One region of the Bacillus sp. es.036 genome, then DNA from elsewhere that is predicted to be linked to it. Evidence: riboswitches for the same ligand, from Rfam matches in the RefSeq annotation. Region 1 holds a riboswitch; each other region holds the start of a gene.
The links. A riboswitch is a leader RNA that binds a small molecule or an ion and turns the genes downstream of it on or off. The one in region 1 is predicted to bind S-adenosylmethionine.

Region 1 (6,734 bases):
TACATGATTGTGTATCCAAGATAACATAATTTACTAGAATTTCACGAAAATTTTAACAGGATGTGATTCTTTGAAACAATTTCAAACTTCGGATGCGCTTAAACGATTACCGGAACAATTTTTTGCGAAGCTTGCTGGAAAAGTGAACCGCTATGTAGAAGCGGGTTATGACATGATTAATCTTGGACAGGGAAATCCTGATCAGCCAACACCTGATCATATTATCAAGTCCTTGCAGAAGGCAGCTGAAAATCCCACCTATCACAAATATCCGCCATTTCGAGGACAGCCTTTTTTGAAGCAGGCGGCTGCTGATTTCTATGAGCGAGAATTTGGAGTGAAGCTTGATCCAGAGAAGGAAGTTGCCGTTCTTTTCGGTGGAAAAGCAGGCCTTGTCGAGGTCAGTCAATGTTTACTAAATAAAGGTGATGTGGCACTCGTTCCAGACCCTGGATATCCCGATTATTGGTCAGGTGTCGCGATGGCTGAAGCGGATATGCAAATGATGCCGTTGCTTGAGGAGAATCATTTCTTACCAGACTATGATGCGATTCCAGAGGATTCATTAAAAAAAGCGAAAATGATGTTTTTAAATTATCCAAACAACCCAACTGCAGCTGTTGCAACGAAGCGCTTTTTTGAGGAAACAGTCAGTTTTGCAGAGACGAATGATATTTGTGTTGTGCATGATTTCGCTTACGGTGCGATCGGGTTTGATGGCGAGCGACCGATTAGCTTTTTGGAAACAGGGGGTGCAAAAGACAATGGAATTGAAATCTATACCCTTTCAAAAACATATAATATGGCGGGATGGCGTGTAGGATTTGCAGTCGGAAATCAATCTGTTGTTGAGAGCATCAATCTCCTTCAGGATCATTTTTACGTTAGTCTATTTAGTGCGGTGCAAGAAGCCGCAGCTGAAGCTTTGCTTGGATCGCAGCAGTGTGTAGAAGACCTTCGCGATACGTATGAGTCGAGACGAAATGTTCTCATTCAAGGACTCCATGACATTGGCTGGAATGTCACTTCTCCTGCGGGATCGTTTTTCGCCTGGTTAAAAGTACCTGAATCCTTTACTTCAGAAAGCTTTGCAGATTACTTACTTGAAAGCGTCCAAATTGTTGTCGCACCTGGCAACGGGTTTGGTGAATATGGTGAGGGCTATGTACGAGTGGGGCTATTAACGTCTGAAGATAAGCTAAGAGAAGCGGTGGAACGAATTAAGTCTCTTAATCTCTTTTGATTCAGAAAAATTAAAAAACAGTTTGACAGAATTTCTTGCGTCTGGCATAATTCAAATCAATTACTAAAAACGAATAATTGCAAACTCTTATCCAGAGAGGTGGAGGGACGAGCCCTTTGAAGCCCGGCAACCGATTTTTAAGTTTTCTTAAAGACACGGTGCTAATTCTCGCAGCAAAAGCTGGAAGATAAGAGGAAGAGCATGGTGATAAAGACCTCTTCCTCGTGAAGGGGTCTTTTTTGTGTGATGAGCGAAAATTGAAAGGTAAAGACTGAAAGGAATGAACGTGATGAGCCGTCTTATAGCTACCTATCTTGTAAATAATGATCATCAATTAGCCCAGCGTGCCGAATCGATCGCTCTCGGATTAACCGTTGGCACATGGACGAATCTACCGTTATTAGAAAAAGAACAGTTACAAAAACATAAAGGAGAAGTCGTTAGGGTGGAGGAGAGAGAAGGTAAAGGGATCATTGTTATCTCCTATCCAGCGATTAATTTCAGTGCTGATATACCGGCGATTTTAACAACCGTTTTCGGCAAACTTTCTCTTGATGGAGAAATAAAACTCATTGATTTAGAGTTTTCGGATGAGTTGCTTCAAGCCTTTCCGGGGCCGGGGCATGGGATAGAAGGCATCCGCAAACTTGCAGATGTGCATGATCGACCACTTGTCATGAGTATTTTTAAAGGGGTGATTGGAAAGCCATTGCATGAGTTAGAACAACAAATGCAGGCACAAGCCCTTGGTAAAGTTGATTTCGTAAAAGATGATGAAATTCTTTTTGAAAATGAGTTATCTCCTCTTGAAAAGCGCGTCCCTGTTTTAAAAAAAGTGCTGGATCAGACGTCAGAAGTGACAGGGAAACGCACACGATATGCGGTTAACTTAACCGGAAGAACGGACATTCTGAAAGATCGAGCAAAACGCGCGATTGAATTAGGGGCTGATGCCCTGTTGTTTAACGTTTTTACATATGGTTTAGATGTCCTTCAGTCTCTTGCTGAGGATAAGGATATCTCGGTTCCGATCATGGCTCATCCTTCTTTTTCAGGGGCTATGGCTGCATCGAGCACTTATGGCATAAGTTATTCCCTGTTACTTGGAAAATTACTTCGAACCGCTGGTGCTGATTTCTCTCTTTTTCCTTCCCCTTACGGAAGCGTGGCGTTAGATCGAAACGAAGCGCTCGCAACAGCCTTAGCTCTGACGGAAGAGAATCAACTGAATAAGACATTTCCGGTTCCTTCAGCAGGCATCCATCCAGGATTGGTCCCACTTTTACTTCAGGACTTTGGAAAGGATAGCGTTATTAATGCAGGAGGAGGCGTGCACGGTCATCCAGGAGGAGCCGCTTCTGGAGGAAAAGCATTCCGAGCTGCGATTGAAGCTGTTCTAACAAATCAAACTCTCGAAGAGGCATCGCTTAATAGTGAGGCACTTCACCAGGCACTTACAAAGTGGGGGAGCACAGAGGTGGTTCGATGAAAAAGCCGATTATATTTTGTGATTTTGATGGCACGATTACAAATAGTGATAATATCGTTTCCTTAATGAAACGTTTTGCTCCGAAAGAATGGGAGCAAATAAAAGACAATATTTTAGCGCAGAACCTATCCATTCGGGAAGGAGTGGGGCAGATGTTTCATTTGATTCCTTCCAGTCGAAAGAAGGATTTGCTTGATTATTTATTAGCTACAACCGAGATTAGACAGGGATTTGCCGAGTTTGTTCATTATACAAAACGAGAAGGAATCCAGCTTTACGTTGTAAGCGGAGGAATTGATTTTTTTGTCTATCCGCTTCTAAACCCATTTGAAATACCAGAAGAGAACATTTTCTGCAATGGGAGCGATTTTACGAACGAAACGATCACGATTACTTGGCCATACTCTTGTGATGATGATTGTACAAACGATTGCGGATGCTGCAAGCCAGGCATCTTAAAAAAGTTTGATGGAGATACATACCGAAAAATTGTGATCGGTGACTCTATAACGGATCTAGAGGCAGCTAAACGGGCAGATCAAGTCTTTGCAAGAGATTACTTAGCAAAGAAGTGTAAAGAACTATCCATTCCTGCAGTTCCGTTTGAGTCGTTCCATGATATCGTTCGAAAATTGAGGGAAGAAAAGGAGGGGTATGATGAGTCTCGTACAGAAACGTTGGAACGAACTCGCTGATATCAAAGATGAGTTAGCAGCTCGTGATTGGTTTCCAGGAACAAGCGGCAATCTCTCAATCAAAGTAAGTGAGGAGCCGCTACAGTTTCTTGTTACCACAAGTGGTAAAGATAAAAGAAAACGAACGGAAGAAGATTTCATATTGGTCGACCGTGATGGACAGGCAATCGAAAAAACTTCTTTAAAACCATCTGCTGAAACAATTGTTCATCAGGCCATCTATCAAAAAACAAATGCAGGATGTTGTTTGCACGTCCACACAGTAGATAACAATGTGATTTCTGAACTTTTTCGTACAGAGGGTGAGGTTACTTTTCAGGGTGTTGAATTAATAAAAGCATTTGGGCTCTGGGGACAAAATGATCGAATATCCGTTCCAATCATTGATAACTCCAGTGACCTTTCTTTACTTGCTCAGGATGTTGTTCATGTTATCACTAAAGAAACGAAAGCTGTATTAATGAAAAATCATGGTATTACGGTATGGGGACGCGATGGTTTTGAAGCCAAAAAGTATCTCGAAGCATTTGAGTTTTTATTTAGTTATCATCTTAAATTAAGAAACTTTCAATCTGTAGTAAGCTAAGCGAGGGAGGAAGAAAAAATGGCGGTTATTAAAGTGAGAAATACAGGTGAAGTAATTGAAGGAAGGGATGCTGTAAGTGCATTTCTACAACAAGAAGGTGTTCTTTATGAACAGTGGCAGGTAGAAAAGCTCCCTGAACAATTAAGAGGTAATTGCACTGTAACAGAAGAACAAAAAAATGAAATTTTAACTGTATTTAATGAAGAAATTCGTTCGCTAGCTGAACGCAATGGATACGGAAACTGGGATGTGGTGGCTCTTTCTGAAGAAACGCCAGACCTAGATGTCATTCTGAAGAAATTCGAACAAGTGCACGTCCATACGGAGGATGAAGTAAGAGCAATTACCGCTGGCCATGGGATTTTTGTGATCAAAGGAAGCGTCGGATATTTTGATGTTGAATTAGATCCAGGCGATGTGATTTCTGTTCCAGTGGATACACCGCATTTCTTTACATTAATGGATGATCGTCAGGTTGTAGCTGTTCGTCTATTTATTGACCCATCAGGCTGGGTTGCCCACCCTTATGAAGAGAAAGAAAGTGTAAACTAAAAGAAAGCGACCGTGAGTGTTCGTCGGGCGCTTTTCTATATCGATATTTAGGTGCAAATCGTAATCAAATCTTCTAGATCTGGCCAACCAAAAGCCGTTTCTAGAAGTTTTTTTTCTGCAATTTCGGTCTCTTTCTCAGCAACTTTAAGTGGATGAAAGCTTTGATAAAAGTGAGCGGCTGGATTTCCGTTCAGAACCCACACAAGCATCGATTGGTATGATTCGTTTTTGAGCTCTTTCGCAACAGAACATAATAGCTTTTTTCCTGCCCCTTTTCGCTGTGCTTCTTCAAGAAGATAAATCGCATACAGCTCTCCATCATAGTGATAAGGTGTTGATCTATTTTTCCCACCGTTTGCAAACCCGATAATTTCTCCTTGATCGACGGCTACAAAAATAGTGCTGCCAGCTTGAATAAACTTTTTCCAACGGGCTTCCCGTATTTGAATATCAAGTGCATTAAGATAATCTTCTGGAATGAGCTGCTGATAGGTCGATTTCCAGCTATTCACATGAACAGTTGCTATCGCTAGAGCATCATCTACTGTCGCATTTCTAATTTTCATGGGAGCTCTCCTCATTACCTATGATTTCTTACTCCACTCACTTCTAGAAAAAGGGAATGAATCCTGCTAGTCGAATAAATGAAGTAGCCATACATAATGGAAGGACTGAGTTCTATGAAAAAAATGAAGGTGAACATAGAAGGTCTCGACGTCTGCATTTATGAATGGGGAAGTCAGCGTAACCCCACCGTTCTCCTACTTCATGGTTTGACGAACAATGCGCTTGGGTTTAACGAGATCGCTGATCGTTTGCAGGATCATTTTCATTTGTTTGCGATTGATTTACCTGGCCACGGTGAGACTCAGCCTTTTAATGAAGAAAAAAATTATTCCTTTCAATTTCTAACCGAATGGCTCGAAAAGGTACGTTTTGAACTAAGCAATCAGCCAGTTTATTTGATTGGCCATTCTTGGGGAGCGGCTCTAGCTCTCCACTTTAGTAGTCGGTTTTCTGAAATGGTGAATGGCGTTGTGATGATTGATGGAGGTTATCTCCTTTTTGAAGAAGATCCTTCTATAACGTTAGAGGAATTCCTGAAGCAAATGTCACAGTGGATCACAGAAAGTTATTATTCAACTATAGAAGAGTATGAGAAAAAGAAGAAAGAGGAAATTGGTAGATGGAGCCATGAATTGGAGCAAATGGTTCACAGGGATATGAAGGAAGTGGTGGGCGGCGTAGCAATGAAGGTAAGCGGAAATACGGTAAGAGCGATTGGAAAGTCACTCTATCTTGAGTCGTGCCGCGACGTTTTCCATCAGGTGCAGGCGCCAATCTTTCTTATAAGAGCAACCCTTCCTGAGGATGGAGAAACGATAAGACGTCAGGCAGCAGCTAGAATGCAGGAGGAGCTGGGAACTCATTGTAAGGTAAGTGCTATTCCTGAAACGGGACATGTCCTACACTGGCAAAGACCTGAAGAAACGATAAAAAAGATTAAACAGTGGTTAGAAGAAAAGGTTAACGAAAAGATCTATACACAAGCCCCTGAATAAAAGGGGTTAGGTGCGATAGATCTTTGGGAAGTTTAATGTAACGATTGTTCCTTTGCCTTCGTTACTTTCAATAGTAAAAGTGCCTTTATGTTTTTTGACAATTCTCTTGCAAATTGTCAGTCCAAGTCCTGTTCCGTTCTTTTTCGTAGTGAAAAAAGGTGAGCCAAGTTTTTCAAGTTCTTCATCAGCGATGCCACTACCATTATCAATTACTTGAATCTGTATGTGTTCCTTTCGTTCCATAGCTTTGATAGTAATTTCTCCTTCTTCACCAATTGCGTCCATCGCATTTTTAAGCAGGTTAATAAAAACCTGTTTTAGTTGGTTACTTTCACTATAAATAGGAGAGAGAGAAGAAGCATATTCCTTTTGTAAAATAATGCTTTTCATGTTAGCTTGACCGCTTAGTAATTCAATAACTTCATCTAATATAAGATCAATACGGTTGTTTTGAAAATTGGTTTTTGTTGGTTTTGCTAGAATAAGAAATTCATCAATGATTTGCTCAATCCGATGAAATTCTGAATCCATCACTTGTACATAGCGATCAATGTCTTTATCCGTATTTCTGAATTGAATTAATTTCAAAAAACCTTTCAATGAAGTG
Region 2 (6,734 bases), on a different contig from region 1:
ACCGTGTGCGTCATATCGTAGCGCCCCAATTGTAAGATGAACTTCGTCTTCGCTCGCTTTCGGACTGCTTGCAATAGAGTAAAGACGGACTGGTATTTTACGCAGTATCTTCACAAAATCCTCTGCAGCGATTTCCCACGGTCCGTAATCTTTCACCAAATCAATAAGATCTCTTCCGTAAATGTAGGTCTTAAGCTCTTCTCCCTCGGCATTCACCATGCGGAGAAGCTCTGCGCTCTCCGTAAGCTCCGCAATCTTCTTAAGCAATGGTTTTGTTAGACTTGTAATCTCATACGTCTTCGTCAAAGCTTCCTGAAGAGACTGCACGTCTCCCTGCTTGTTTATGACCACATGGCTGTCTCGGTCCCAACTCATTTCTTCAATCAGTTGAAGCACAAGCGTGGTATCATTTTCTGGATAAATCCCCAGACTGTCGCCTGGTTCGTATACGAGATTGGATCCTTCAAGATCAAGCTCAAGATGACGCGTTTCTTTATTCGATCCTCGTCCGTTTAAATTAATATTTTCTAAGATCTCTGCTTTAAACGGATTCGTTCTTGAGTACGAAAGATTCGTTTCACTAGCTTCCTTAGAAGGTGACGCTTCACTCTTGGACGGGGCATCAGACAGCAGACTCATGACACCTTCAAACCATTCTTCCGCAGGTTCTTCAAAATCCAAATCACAATCGACACGAGGATAAATTCTAGTAGCTCCTAATTCTTCCAGACGTCTATCAAAATCTTTCCCAGTTTGACAGAAAAATTCATACGAGCTATCTCCAAGTGATAGGACAGAAAATCTAATTTCTCCTAATTCAGGAGCTCGCTTACTTTGGATAAAGTCGTAAAAGCTTAGCGCATTATCAGGAGGATCTCCATCTCCATGCGTGCTTGTAATCAATAAAAGGTCTTCTACTTTCTTAAGTGACTTTGGTTTAAAATCATCGAGGGATGAGAGCGTAACGTTGTACTTTTCGTGATCAAGCCGCTCAAAAAAAGATTCTGCTAGAGACTGACCATTTCCCGTATGAGAGCCATAGAGAATCGTAATTTCACGCGTTTTTGGTTCATTCTTTGAGAACGCTTCTTCAGCTGAGGGAGCTTCAGTTGTTGCCGCTGTTTCTGCCACTCCCGGAACAGAAAGATACCCGCTCAGCCAAATTTTCTGCGTTTCATTTAGTGTTGGTAATAGACGATTTAAAAGTTCCGTTTGTTCTTGATCAAAAGGACTATTCATAACCTGTAAATGCAATACAATCCACCTCGCATAGTTAATTCAATGTAATACAAGTTGTTTACCCGGATTTAAAACCGTATGAATACGAAGCATGCTCCTCTCTTCTAAGATACACATAAAAAACCTCTCTTCTTTAAGCATAAGAAGAAAGGTTTGTGAGAACGATGCCAATCTTCTTATCTTTCAGGATACACCTGCTGGATTTGGCACAGTATGAGTTGATTATTCAACTCATCGGTTGCCGAGGCTTCAAAGGGCCAGTCCCTCCACCTCTCTTGATAAGAAATGTTGCTATAAAGTTTTGATAACAATGATTGTTTCAAATAATATCTTTTGTTTAACAAAATGTCAATGTATTATTAGAAAATTATCACCATTCAATTAAATGAAACGTGATGATCGCAAACATTCATTAAGAAAAATGAGTCAAATGATTTAGGTCTATTTTCATGAACGTTGATGCTTATTTTTTAACTTCATAATTTCAAACATATTCACAATCAATAGAAAGATAACAATCCCCAGTTTTACCCCAATCGAATAAGGAAGCGGGGTTACTAGTAAGAGAATAGCCATAAAAGAAACTGTACAGGTTCGTATGACCTCTCCCTTAAGAGACGTTTTTCTCACCTCACCACGCAGCCATTTCACAAGGGTTCTCCCAACGCTAGTGATGGCAATAACCATACAAACAAGATAAGTCCATATCGGTAAATAGTACGGTACCACAAAGATTGTAAGCGACAGCAAAATCGTCAGCACCGCATATCGGATTGTGACTTCTTTATATGTAAGCAAGTTGAAATCTTTCAAGTTGAGCCCTCTTTTTGTTGCTGATCATGTGTCATCTCTTGAGACACCTGTTCCACCCGGTTCATAGTGAAAAACCAGAAAATACTCATGAAGAAATAGTAGATTCCGAGAATAGAAAGCGTGTCCGTTACACTTTCTGAGAGCGGAAGATTTGAGAGATAAACTTTCCATAATACGCTGCCTATCACATATAAAAGCGGGCTCACGATATAAAACCATCCATAGATCAGCTTTTTAAAACTTTTCATACTGCCTCCTTTAATGACACTTCCTCTAACCCATCACCTAGTATAACTCTTCCCCTTAACCCCTTCCAGAAAAACCCTTTTACAGGCTATACCCGTTTGCAAACTCTTGAATCACTTCACGTTCTTCTTCGTTCAACTCTCTGCCAACGATACCTTTGAAAGAACGTTGCATTTCTTGCTGATTCCCCCTACACGCTTCCGTAATGGAAGAAACTGTTCGCAAAAGCTTTACTTCTTTCTTAAACTCTTCAATCGGAATCGCTTCTCCGTGTGATAAAATCACCCATTCGCCCTCAAAGCCTTCTAGTACATCAAGCAGTTGGTTTGTCGTCCTCACCGTATAGTTGGTTTTACTAGAAAAAATATCAGGATAAAAGCAATCGCCTAAAAATAGAATTTTTTCTTCTTTTATGTAGACGACCACCGAGTCAGCCGCATGGTCTCCGCCAACATGTTGAAGGACACACGTCACGCCGCCAAGATCGATTTCCAGTTTGTCCTCAAAGGTTAGATCCGGAAGAGTAATCGTAATATGACGATGATTCACGAATTCCTTTTTGATGGCGGTTGCACAAAATTCAATTTCCGTTCCTTCTTCTACACGCTGATCAAGATCTGCATCAGACCATGATAAGGGAATAAGCTTAGCCATTTCTTCTTTCGTTTGAAAAGAAGAAATCGAAACCGTATCTCTGAGCGCGGATAACCCAAATATATGATCCCAATGCCAGTGGGTAAGTGCTACCATATCAGGTCTTTTAAGCCCCCGATCTGAAAGTTCCTCTAGAAAATAACGTGCATGAGCTTCTGAATTTCCTGCGTCAATCATTAACGACTTTTCATCCCCAACTACCATCCCTAGAATCGGTCGGTCTGTTTCGGATACTGGTGTTTGGTAGTAAAAACGATCACCGATTTGTTTTATTTGTTGCATGAGGGTACCTCCATTATTCTATCTATTCCAATTAATATTCCACTTATCATACCATTCATAAGAAAATCCTATGCTATCGCAACACCAGCTCTGGTGTAGCAAGGCCCCTAAAATGGCAGCATAGATGTTTAATAATTTAAAAATGCCACTACTCAAACGAAATTCCGCACTTATTAAAAAAGTTGTCCTTCTTTTTATTCGGGTGACGAGGGGCTTTTCAATGGGAGATACACCTCTTCTACCCATTCGATAAACTTTTCTTCCGCATCAACATAGTGAATCGCTTCAAAAAGATAAACTTCTGAATCACAGGCTCCATCATAGCCCTTTGCAAGTAATCTCTCGCACAACTCTTCGTCCTCTACACTAAAGTAAACATCCCATAAGTGTCCTTCATTCAGATAAGCGATAGCGAGAAACTCTTGACCTGTCTGTTCTTCATGGCAGATGACCTCGAGGCCTTGATGTATATTGGATTGCCGATCGTACACATATTGAATAAACGCTAAGTATTGTTCATCAAAGACAAATTTACTCATCCAAAGCGTCAACTTTCCTGCTAGAAAATACACAACGTTTTTAGGAATTAAGCTTGCTTCGATCGATAATTGGGTTCCTCCATCACCTTCAATCAACTCATACCGCGTAAAATTTATTCCCTCTTTCGTTGTCGTTTTCATAGCGATTCTATGTGGAGGCTCGTGAACAAGCACTTCCGTCTCAAACGTGTACTCTTTCTTCCCAATCCTTTGCTTTGATTTAAAGCGAGAACCTGCTCCCATTTCATCCTCTCGCCCTTCATAAATATGCTCAACAATCATTGTATTCCAATTTAGAACATGCTCGTCTTTATGTAAGCATTCGTAAACGAGGTCAATTGGTGCATCAATAAACTCTGTAAAACGATAGGCAATTAATTCTTTCATCTTCGTCTTCTCCCTATCCAGTCAGGCTGAACGTTGGTTTCCACCTATTTTTATAAAGATTTCTTCAAGTGATGGTTCATCCACCTCTATCCGAAACACATCCACATTCGCATGCAAAAAGCTTCGATTAATTTCTGGAATTAGCCATTCACCATCTACTGTGACAGTCGTTAATTCCTGATCCCATTCAACCCTATTAGCTAGTTCATCTAATTGAGGTCTTAGTGAACTCATTTGTTTTTCGTTCAAACGCGAATGCTTGATAAACACGATCAATTTATTTTGATACCTAGCTCTCAATTGCTGCATACTTCCCTTAGCTGTAATAACACCCTGGTTCATGATCGCAATATCATCGCACAGCTTTTCAACTTCATCTAAATTATGAGAGGTTAAGAAGATGGTTGTTCCTTTCTTAGAAATGTCTTGAATTAAGCGATGAATGGTTAATACGGCGTTCGCATCCACTCCTGATGTAGGTTCATCAAGAAAGAGGATATCCGGTTCATTGATTAAAGCTTGTGCAATTCCCAGCTTCTTTTTCATACCAAACGAAAATTTCTTTGCCTTTACGTGTGCTGCTTCTTCTAATTCTACTCGTTGTAAAAGGTCAAGAATTTCCGGTTTTGGTAGTTTTACATTCAAAAGTCTACTAAAGTACTTTAGGTGTTGGAAAGCTGTTAAATCATCATAAAACGTTGAGTAGTCTGGTAGAACACCCATTTTTTGGTTCTGATGAGACTGCTCTCCTAGAATCTTAAACGAGCCAGAACTTGGATGGATTAACCCCGCTAGCATGTTAATAAAGGTCGATTTACCTGCTCCGTTTTTTCCTAAAAACCCAAAGACGCTACCTTGTTCTACTTTTAGATCAATCTCATTGACTACTTTCTTCTTGGCATAGATTTTTGTTAATCCTTCTGTTTCAATTGCATACATTAAAAATCCTTCTTTCTAATCAGTAGTAGACTTCCTAATACGAACAGTATAGGGAAGATCAACACAACGTACGTGTAGATATGTTCACCTAGACTATAATAATAATAATAAGGTGTTAAATAGCTTAATAGATCAATGATGAGGTTTTCTGATCCAAGACTCCATAAGCCAATGATGGGCAACAGGATCGCAAGAATAATTCCGAGGAACATGGTCATCCCAGGCTTCGTAATCAAAGTTGAAAGAAATATAGCAAGTCCTACAAAATAAAGGATGAAAATAAGCGACTCCATAAACTGATTGAAATAAAACCCTTTTGTAAAAGGAAGGATTAATAGCGAAGCAACTAAAATACACACCACCCAATACAGGGCTATTCCAAGGAATTTACCAAGAACGATCTTCTCCCTAGAAACCTTTGTAGCAAGAAAACGGATCGTTCTTGAATGAATTTCCTGGTTAATAGCACTGTGAGAAAGGCTAGCAACAAATAATGGTCCGGCCGCTATAATAAGTAATACTAAACCGCCCATATAAATATCCCCGTCTAAACCAACCTCACTAAATACTTCTTTATAATTGCTTATTAATTTTGCAATACCAAGCGTTACACTAAAAATAAACAAGATAATAATAATCGATCGAATGCTTTTAAATAGATTTTGAAACTCTCTTATACCAATCGCTAACATGATAAACTCCTTTACCTTTTACAATTTTGGAAGCAAGGCTAAATGCCCTAATAAGAAAGATAATGATTCTCCTATTCACGAGATCTTCCACCCATCTTTACATGATGATATAAGTCTACGAAATTTACGTTTGGCACTAAAAAACTCATGCAATAAGCATTTTTCTTCCTCTTTACTATCTCTTGATTAATTGCACTTCTTTCCCTCTTCCTAGATACCACTGATAAAAAGCACCTGCTAGTTCCTGTGGAACATCTTCAACCCCTGAATGATGAACAGGTTTTGAACGGTTCACGATACCAACGGAAGCCACTCCGAACCACTTTTGGACAAAGCCGCGCTTTATGCTAATTTCAATTACTTTGCTCCGCTTTGTTACAAACAACGAGGTAGATAACCCTCCAGTTTTAAATTGAACAAAAGACGCATTTAATGTGTATTTTGTATGCTTGTAATCCAAATACCGGATCACACTTACAAAAAGAAGGAGTACCGCTGAAAGGATCCACCATGGAATAGTTAATACATCAGGCTGAAAATACCACAGCACTCCTGTTCCAATTATCCATATGAAGCTTGGTCTTATTAGTCGAATGAACAGGGAGGCATGTGGCAGTCGATCCATCTCCTTCGTTACCTGATAGGATGGCAAGATCTCTTCAATCATTTCATAGGCTTGATGGACAGGTAAAAACGGGTACAAAGAATTACTTTCAAGCTTTTCTTCATCAGATCGCGCTTCACCAACACTCGTTAACTTTACCTCCGCAAGACCCAATAAGCGCTTGAGCACTGTTTGGCGAATTTCTATTGCCTGAACGCGATGTTTTAATATCGAAAACTTCGTAGCATCCAGCACCCCTTTTTGTATGTAGATGCGATCCGAATCCGTTGCAATTTCAAAACCTCCATACTTTAGAAACGTTCGACTAATACCAAATAC
Region 3 (6,734 bases), on a different contig from region 1:
GTAAAGCGTTATTGTCTAATGATAGGACCAATCATTTTCAAGGTCCCAGTTGTTGTTTTTGTTTGATTTATTAGAATACTTAGTTTGTTTAATTGAGGATTATATTACGCCGGTTTGGACGTAAGGTCAACACCTAAAAGTTAAGTTTTTTGATAATTATGATATATCAGTTTATTTGTAAACGCTTACAATCCTATCGTGCGTGAGATTTGGTCACACGAAATTTTTTATTGTAAAATTAATAAAAGCGCTTACATAAGGTCATTCACATAAACCAGCGTTGCGTTGGTGAATTTCATACCTTTCTCAGTTAAGTGAAAGAACTCCCTTTACTACTGCTAATCGTCAGTTCTTATCTAGCTGACGACAATAGACAGCTACCATTGCATAATTATTTAACCCCTCTTGTTTTTCTACTTAAACCATTACACTTGAATGATGCCAACATCTTAGCAAAAATTGATCGATTTTATAATCCCTCCATTGAAAATACATGCTTGGTTCCAACTTACTCAACGATCGATCTTTTCTTTCTATAGAAACCTTACGAATTTTGTTCATTTATGCAGAAGCATATTTATCAAATTCCATTATTAAAGTTGCATAGTTAATAGCTTACGTTATCTTTAAAGATGTTTATGAACATTTACAGTTGTCGTGTAATAGGCAACCTTTACTTGAACAAAAAATAGGAAACATGCAAAAAACCCTCTTCTAAATGAGAAAAGGGCTTTCCACTAATATTTCTTAGACGCTAGCTTCGACTTTTGCTTTTGCGATCGCTTAATCTAAATCATCAATTAAATCATCAATGTGTTCAATCCCGACAGAGAGTCGAATCAGATCGTCTCTTACACCAGATGCCACTAGTTCATCAGCACTTAGTTGCTGATGAGTGGTACTTGCTGGATGGATAATTAAGCTTTTCGCATCACCAACATTTGCAACGTGAGACCAGAGATCAACGGCATTGATAATCCCTGCACCTGTTTCACGACCTCCTTTAATGCCGAATACAACAACAGCACCGGCACCTTTCGGAAGATATTTGTGAACAAGTTGATGTGAAGGATGATCCTCTTCCTCAGGATAGCTCACCCATTCAACGGCCGGATTGTCTTTCAAATAAGAAACTAGCTTTCGCGTGTTAGCAATGTGCTCTTTCATGCGAACGTGTAGCGTTTCCACACCAAGAGCAATTTGAAAAGCGTTAAATGGACTAAGCGCAGCACCCGTATCTCTTAGCAGCTGCACTCTTGCTTTTACAATGTACGCAGCTTCTGGGAGTGCTTCAGCAAAAACGATGCCGTGATACGTATGATCCGGCTCTGTGAATCCAGGAAATTTAGAGGAGTTCCAATCGAACTTTCCTCCATCAACGATGATGCCTCCCATCGTTGAGCCATTTCCACCAAGCCACTTTGTCGCAGAATGAACGACGATATCTGCTCCGTGTTCAATTGGTCGGCACAGATAAGGTGTTGCAAACGTATTGTCAATAATCAGTGGTATGCCCGCTTCATGTGCAATTTCAGCAACTTTTTCGATATCCAATACGTGAAGGCCTGGATTCCCAATCGTTTCAGCAAAAATGGCTTTCGTGTTTGGTGTAATGGCTTGCCTAAAAGATTCCACATTTTCCGGGTCAACAAAGTTGGTTTTTATCCCATATTTCGGAAGTGTAGCAGAAAAGAGATTGTACGTTCCACCGTATAAAGTCGATGCTGAAACAATTTCATCTCCGCTATTTGCAACATTTAATATCGCCGTAGTAATGGCTGCCATACCACTTGCTAGTGCAAGCGCTCCAACGCCACCTTCAAGCTGAGCAATTCGTTCTTCAAGTGCTCCGACAGTTGGATTTCCAATCCTTGAATAGATAAACCCTTCTTCTTTTAATGCAAATAAATCAGCGGCATGGTCAGTATTGTCAAATCGATAAGCATTAGATTGATAGATTGGTAGTGCTCTAGCTCCCGTAGCAGGATCTGCTTGTAACCCTCCATGAATGCCAATCGTCTCTAAATGATATTTTTTATCTGCCATTTCACTTCACTCCTTCGATTTTGTTTATCATTGTAAGTTGTTCTTTTATAAGCGGTCCCCATTTATCAAACTCAACGAGAAACCCATCGTGACCAAATTTAGTATCGACAAGATAAAACTGAGAGGATGAATCTTGTTGAAAAAGCTTTTCTAATTCATCTGGTGGATAAATCAGATCTCCTTTGAACCCAATTGCGAGGATGTTTGCTTTGAATCTTTTGTTTACTAAGGTAAGATTGCCTCTTTCAATGCCAATATCGTGGTTATCCATCGCCTTTAACAAATATAAGTAGCTATTTGCATCAAATCGGCTTACAAGCTTATTTCCTTGATAATGAAGATAGGATTCGACATCGTATTGTGGTTCTTTATGGCTAACTGAAGCCCCTTTAACGCCTCGACCGAATTTTTTTTGGAACATTTCATCCGTTCGATAGGAGACCATTCCAATCATTCTTGCGGTTGCAAGCCCAGATGTTGGAGTTTGATCACTACTATAGTAACCATTCCTCCAGTTCGGATCATTCGTAATCGCAAATCGAGAAATGGCATTATAAGCAATTCCATAGGCGTTCAGGGTTGGTGTGACGGCAAGTGGGATAAGATGATCCATCCAATCTGGATAGAGGAGCCCCCATTCTAGTACCTGCATCCCTCCAAGAGATCCACCAATGACAGCATGCAGGTGGTGGATACCAAGTTCCTCTAGCGCTTTTTTCTGAGAATGCACCATGTCTCTTACAGAAACAAACGGAAAATCGGCTTGGTAACGCTTTTGCGTAACTGGGTTGATCGATTGTGGTCCTGTCGAGCCATTACATCCCCCAAGGACATTGAATGTAATAACTTGAAAATCAGAAGTATCGATAGAAGCACCTTTCCCAATTAATCCTTTCCACCAGCCAGCTTCTTCATGACCGACTGTATACTGATTTCCAGTTAAAGCATGACAGACAAGAATCACCGGCGCTCCCCTAGGGCCTACACGTTCATAGGCAAGTTCGACGTCATGAAGTTCATTGCCAGATTCCAGCATTAACGAACCAATCGATACCGTCCGATCTTCGTATATCGTCTCTCTATCCAAACCCCTATCACTCCTTTCAAACAAAAACTGCTTGTTTTTACTTAAAATAAAAAGCCTCTCTGAAAGACAGAGAGGCTTGATTTATTCATCAGCTCCGCTTATCTTTCAGGATTTCTCCTGCAGGATTTGGCACCTTTTCAAACCAGGATTGGTTTGACGGTTGCCGGGCTTCATAGGGCCAGTCCCTCCGCCTCTCTAGATAAGTAAGAATATTTCGTTTTTAATTAATTGTGTTTATTTTAGCAAGGTGGCGCATTAGTGTCAAACATTTTTCGGAATTTTTATTCTTTTGAACTCAGGGATAAAACAGTCTATGACCAGAAATCTTTCGTTAGAATGAACTTTTTGATAAGGTAACGATAGACCATTTAAAAGAGGTGAACAACTATGGAAGCACCCTTCTTTGCATTAGAGGATATGAATAGTGGCGACGTTATTCGCCTTACTGACTTTGTTGGAAAACCAGTGATGATAACGTTCTGGACATCCTGGTGTCCTGACTGTATGAAAGATATGCCGATGAAAGAACAATTTTACCACCATGCTGATCTTGAAGAGCTGGCCTTCTTAACAATAAATGTAACTGGACGAGAACGATCAGAGGAAGCCGGAAAAGAATTTACGATAAAAAACGACCTTCCTTTTCCTGTATTACGTGACAATGGTCGAGAAACGTATGATGATTACGGATGTACTGGAGTTCCAACAACGGTTCTACTCGATAAAGATCATCAAATTGTTAACGTTTTTAATGATCAATCTTCTTTCCTCGATATTGCGAAAGCTCTTCCATCCATCATGAAGTAAAAAAAGCCAGAGGAATCCCTCTGGCTTAAATAATGGATATAAAATGAATAATAGCATGATGCTTCACGAATCTTTTTTCTTTTCTTCAGACTTGCCTTTATTATCTTTTGGGTCTTCTTTCTTTGGAGCTTTTTCGCTCTTCTTTTCCTCTTTGTCTTGCGCTTTTTCGTCTTTCTTCTCAGACTTTTCTTGAGCCTTATCGCTTTTTCTTTCAGCTTTTTCTTGTGCCTTCTCATCCTTCTTTTCAGCTTTTTCTTGAGCTTTATCTGTTTTACTATTTTGTTTTTCAGCCTGCTTTTTTTCTTTCTCTTGTTCTTTTTCTACTTTAGTTTCCGTTTTTTTTTCTGCTTTATCTTGTTTATCTTTTTCATTTTGATCTTCTTTGTCATCTTTTTGTGTCTGCGTGCCACTAGATGAATTGGTTTTCTTTGACTCATTGGAATTAACATTATTCGATTGATTGTCTTTTGATTCAGGAACAGATTTTTGTTCAGGTTGTTTGAGGATAAGTTCTCCGTTTTCATCCTCTTGATCAGGTACTACTTTTTTGTCGTTTAATTGGACAACAGAGTCTTCAATAGGTGTTGGTGTATCTTTCACTTTGAATTCATCAGGATCTTCAGATTCTTTCGCCTCAACAGCGGTCATACTTTCGGGTTGCATTTCATCCATTTTTTTCACAGATAAATTACGTACTTCGTCCATTGACAAAGAAGCTCCCCGATCAATGGCTGCGAGGTATGCCATATATTTCCCTTGAGATATCCCATGTTCTATTGCTTTTTCGCGCATACTGTAATCAGCATCAAGAATGGTTGTAATGGCAACCGCTTGATTAACAAGTGCGTTATTCTTTTCTATACCTTGGATAACGGCTTCTAAATCTCCGCTGATTCCTTTACTTTCTTTTGCTTCAACGTTCGAAGCGACAATGAGTAATTCCCGATTTTCTTCTAGATAGCCTTCGTTATCGAGTTTCGAGACAAGTAATCCTCCAAATTCGCTAAGTGGCATATTCATTGTATCCCGTTCTAAGTTCAACCCTTCACCGTCTGAATTCCATGCTTGATATTGAATAACTTCAAGATCAGAATTAACTCCAACCTCAATACTTGGATTGATATCAAAGCTTACATAGGCTGCAACCACATCATTTTGTCTAACAGGAATAACGCCTGTTACGATAACGACTAACAATAGAATTGCTGCCAAACCGGCCAGGGTGGGCATAGAGGGGGTAAAATAACCTTTTTTCTTATTTAGTGGTTTTGGTGCAAGTTTAATTTCAGAGCCGATTGTTAACTCATGATTTCGCTTCAGATTGATCGTTGAAAATTCTCCATCAGGAGTTAGTACAACTGCCTTTCTTCCGCGAATGTCCATAATGACCCCTTTTTTCATCCCCTGGCCCCCTTTTTTCCAACTACTGTATATAAGATTTCAGAGCATTAAATCCACCCAAATGAATTAATGCAACTGCTATTATATACTTTCGATTACGTTCAATCGTTTTGCGACTGCATGTAACGAGCGCCAGCAAATCTTTTATAGGGAGCTGCTTTTTCTCTAATAAATATCCTGAAAGAACGTGATCATCCGCGATTAATTTTGCAATCATCTTGGCATTTTCTCTTGCATCAATATGTTTCGGACAGTTTTTGCTAAGAACCTTAAACGTAATACTAAATTTCTTCAGCAACTGCTCATATTCCTCAATTTCAAACATTCGTACTTCACGTTGTTTATCAATCTCATATACATCAAGTGCGGCTTTTTGTTCTGCAAAGCTATCTTCTAGCCGACCTTCCTCATCAAGTTCCTCAGGTTCAAGGTAAATATACTTATTCTGTCGCGCTTCTTTTCGAATATAATCGATCACTCTTCTTCTAATCACCATATCAGCAAATGTTAAAAATCTGCTTCCCTGGCCTTTTCGATACTGATCCATAGCTTCATTAAAAGCGGATAGTCCTATACTGAACTCATCCATCGAATGATTTATATAGCGATTGCAAACTTTAGACGTGATTTTCTTAATAAAAGGTTGATAGTCTTCTAAAAGCTGATTGCGTAACGCCTGATTTCCATTCTGTATACGATCAACTTTATCTTCTAAAGTAATAGTCTCTTTTTTGTTTTCATTTTTATTAGCGAAATTTCCCATTGCGCTGATTGAAATGGTTGTCATGTTATACACCTCTCATATTGCAGTCAATCTCAACTAGACCGCTTTTCGGGTTGAATTCTTAGATGTTTTTAAGTTTTGGAAATTCTATAATAGGTTAGAAAATGAAATGCGCCACCATCCGTACAAAACAGTGGAATGGTGACTCTATTCAGTTATACCACTCAATCAGCATCAACGAAAATACAATTTTATGACAATGTTACTGTTTCTTTACTTCCTGTTATATTATCTTATCATTATTAATCTTGCTTAATTTTCAGCAAATTAAATATTCATTTTTTCCTTTGCAGACAGGATTTTTGCAACTTATAAAAAACGAGTAGATGGTCAAAATTCATCAAACGAATTTACTTTAATTAAGAAATTTATCGATTGTTACCACGGATTCAAATGCAAAAAGGATCCGATTTTCATCATTTCCACCAATAACTGTTAATGCAGGAACACTTTGTATTCCGAGCACTTCTGCAACCCAAGGAAAATAATTCAAGTTGCACGTATATACAACAGCGTTCATCTCTTTTGCTTCTGTAACAATATGTAACATTCGCTCTGCTATTTTACATGTCTGACAAAAGGGAGTATAGAAGAATATAACACTACCTT

Region 2: another riboswitch for S-adenosylmethionine. It lies ahead of ATG70_RS03015 (assimilatory sulfite reductase (NADPH) flavoprotein subunit); the one in region 1 lies ahead of ATG70_RS22000 (2,3-diketo-5-methylthiopentyl-1-phosphate enolase).
Region 3: another riboswitch for S-adenosylmethionine. It lies ahead of metX (homoserine O-acetyltransferase MetX); the one in region 1 lies ahead of ATG70_RS22000 (2,3-diketo-5-methylthiopentyl-1-phosphate enolase).

Annotation. Positions count from the first base shown of each region.
Region 1 covers NZ_PDIZ01000003.1:615,291-622,024, forward strand. Annotated here, with positions in the region: gene ATG70_RS21995 (pyridoxal phosphate-dependent aminotransferase) at 71-1,243, shown strand; SAM riboswitch class I at 1,328-1,437, shown strand; gene ATG70_RS22000 (2,3-diketo-5-methylthiopentyl-1-phosphate enolase) at 1,533-2,732, shown strand; gene ATG70_RS22005 (2-hydroxy-3-keto-5-methylthiopentenyl-1-phosphate phosphatase) at 2,729-3,427, shown strand; gene ATG70_RS22010 (methylthioribulose 1-phosphate dehydratase) at 3,390-4,013, shown strand; gene ATG70_RS22015 (acireductone dioxygenase) at 4,032-4,565, shown strand; gene ATG70_RS22020 (GNAT family N-acetyltransferase) at 4,613-5,131, opposite strand; gene ATG70_RS22025 (alpha/beta fold hydrolase) at 5,246-6,127, shown strand; gene ATG70_RS22030 (ATP-binding protein) at 6,134-6,734, opposite strand, start outside.
Region 2 covers NZ_PDIZ01000001.1:559,272-566,005, reverse strand. Annotated here, with positions in the region: gene ATG70_RS03015 (assimilatory sulfite reductase (NADPH) flavoprotein subunit) at 1-1,254, opposite strand, end outside; SAM riboswitch class I at 1,413-1,524, opposite strand; gene ATG70_RS03010 (hypothetical protein) at 1,687-2,052, opposite strand; gene ATG70_RS03005 (hypothetical protein) at 2,049-2,300, opposite strand; gene ATG70_RS03000 (MBL fold metallo-hydrolase) at 2,380-3,234, opposite strand; gene ATG70_RS02995 (SRPBCC family protein) at 3,429-4,160, opposite strand; gene ATG70_RS02990 (ABC transporter ATP-binding protein) at 4,182-5,099, opposite strand; gene ATG70_RS02985 (ABC transporter permease subunit) at 5,099-5,791, opposite strand; gene ATG70_RS02980 (PH domain-containing protein) at 5,967-6,734, opposite strand, start outside.
Region 3 covers NZ_PDIZ01000001.1:2,728,862-2,735,595, forward strand. Annotated here, with positions in the region: gene ATG70_RS13880 (O-acetylhomoserine aminocarboxypropyltransferase/cysteine synthase family protein) at 784-2,046, opposite strand; gene metX (homoserine O-acetyltransferase MetX) at 2,048-3,133, opposite strand; SAM riboswitch class I at 3,229-3,339, opposite strand; gene ATG70_RS13890 (TlpA family protein disulfide reductase) at 3,521-3,940, shown strand; gene ATG70_RS13895 (anti-sigma factor domain-containing protein) at 4,004-5,341, opposite strand; gene sigI (RNA polymerase sigma-I factor) at 5,364-6,128, opposite strand; gene ATG70_RS13905 (thioredoxin domain-containing protein) at 6,481-6,734, opposite strand, start outside.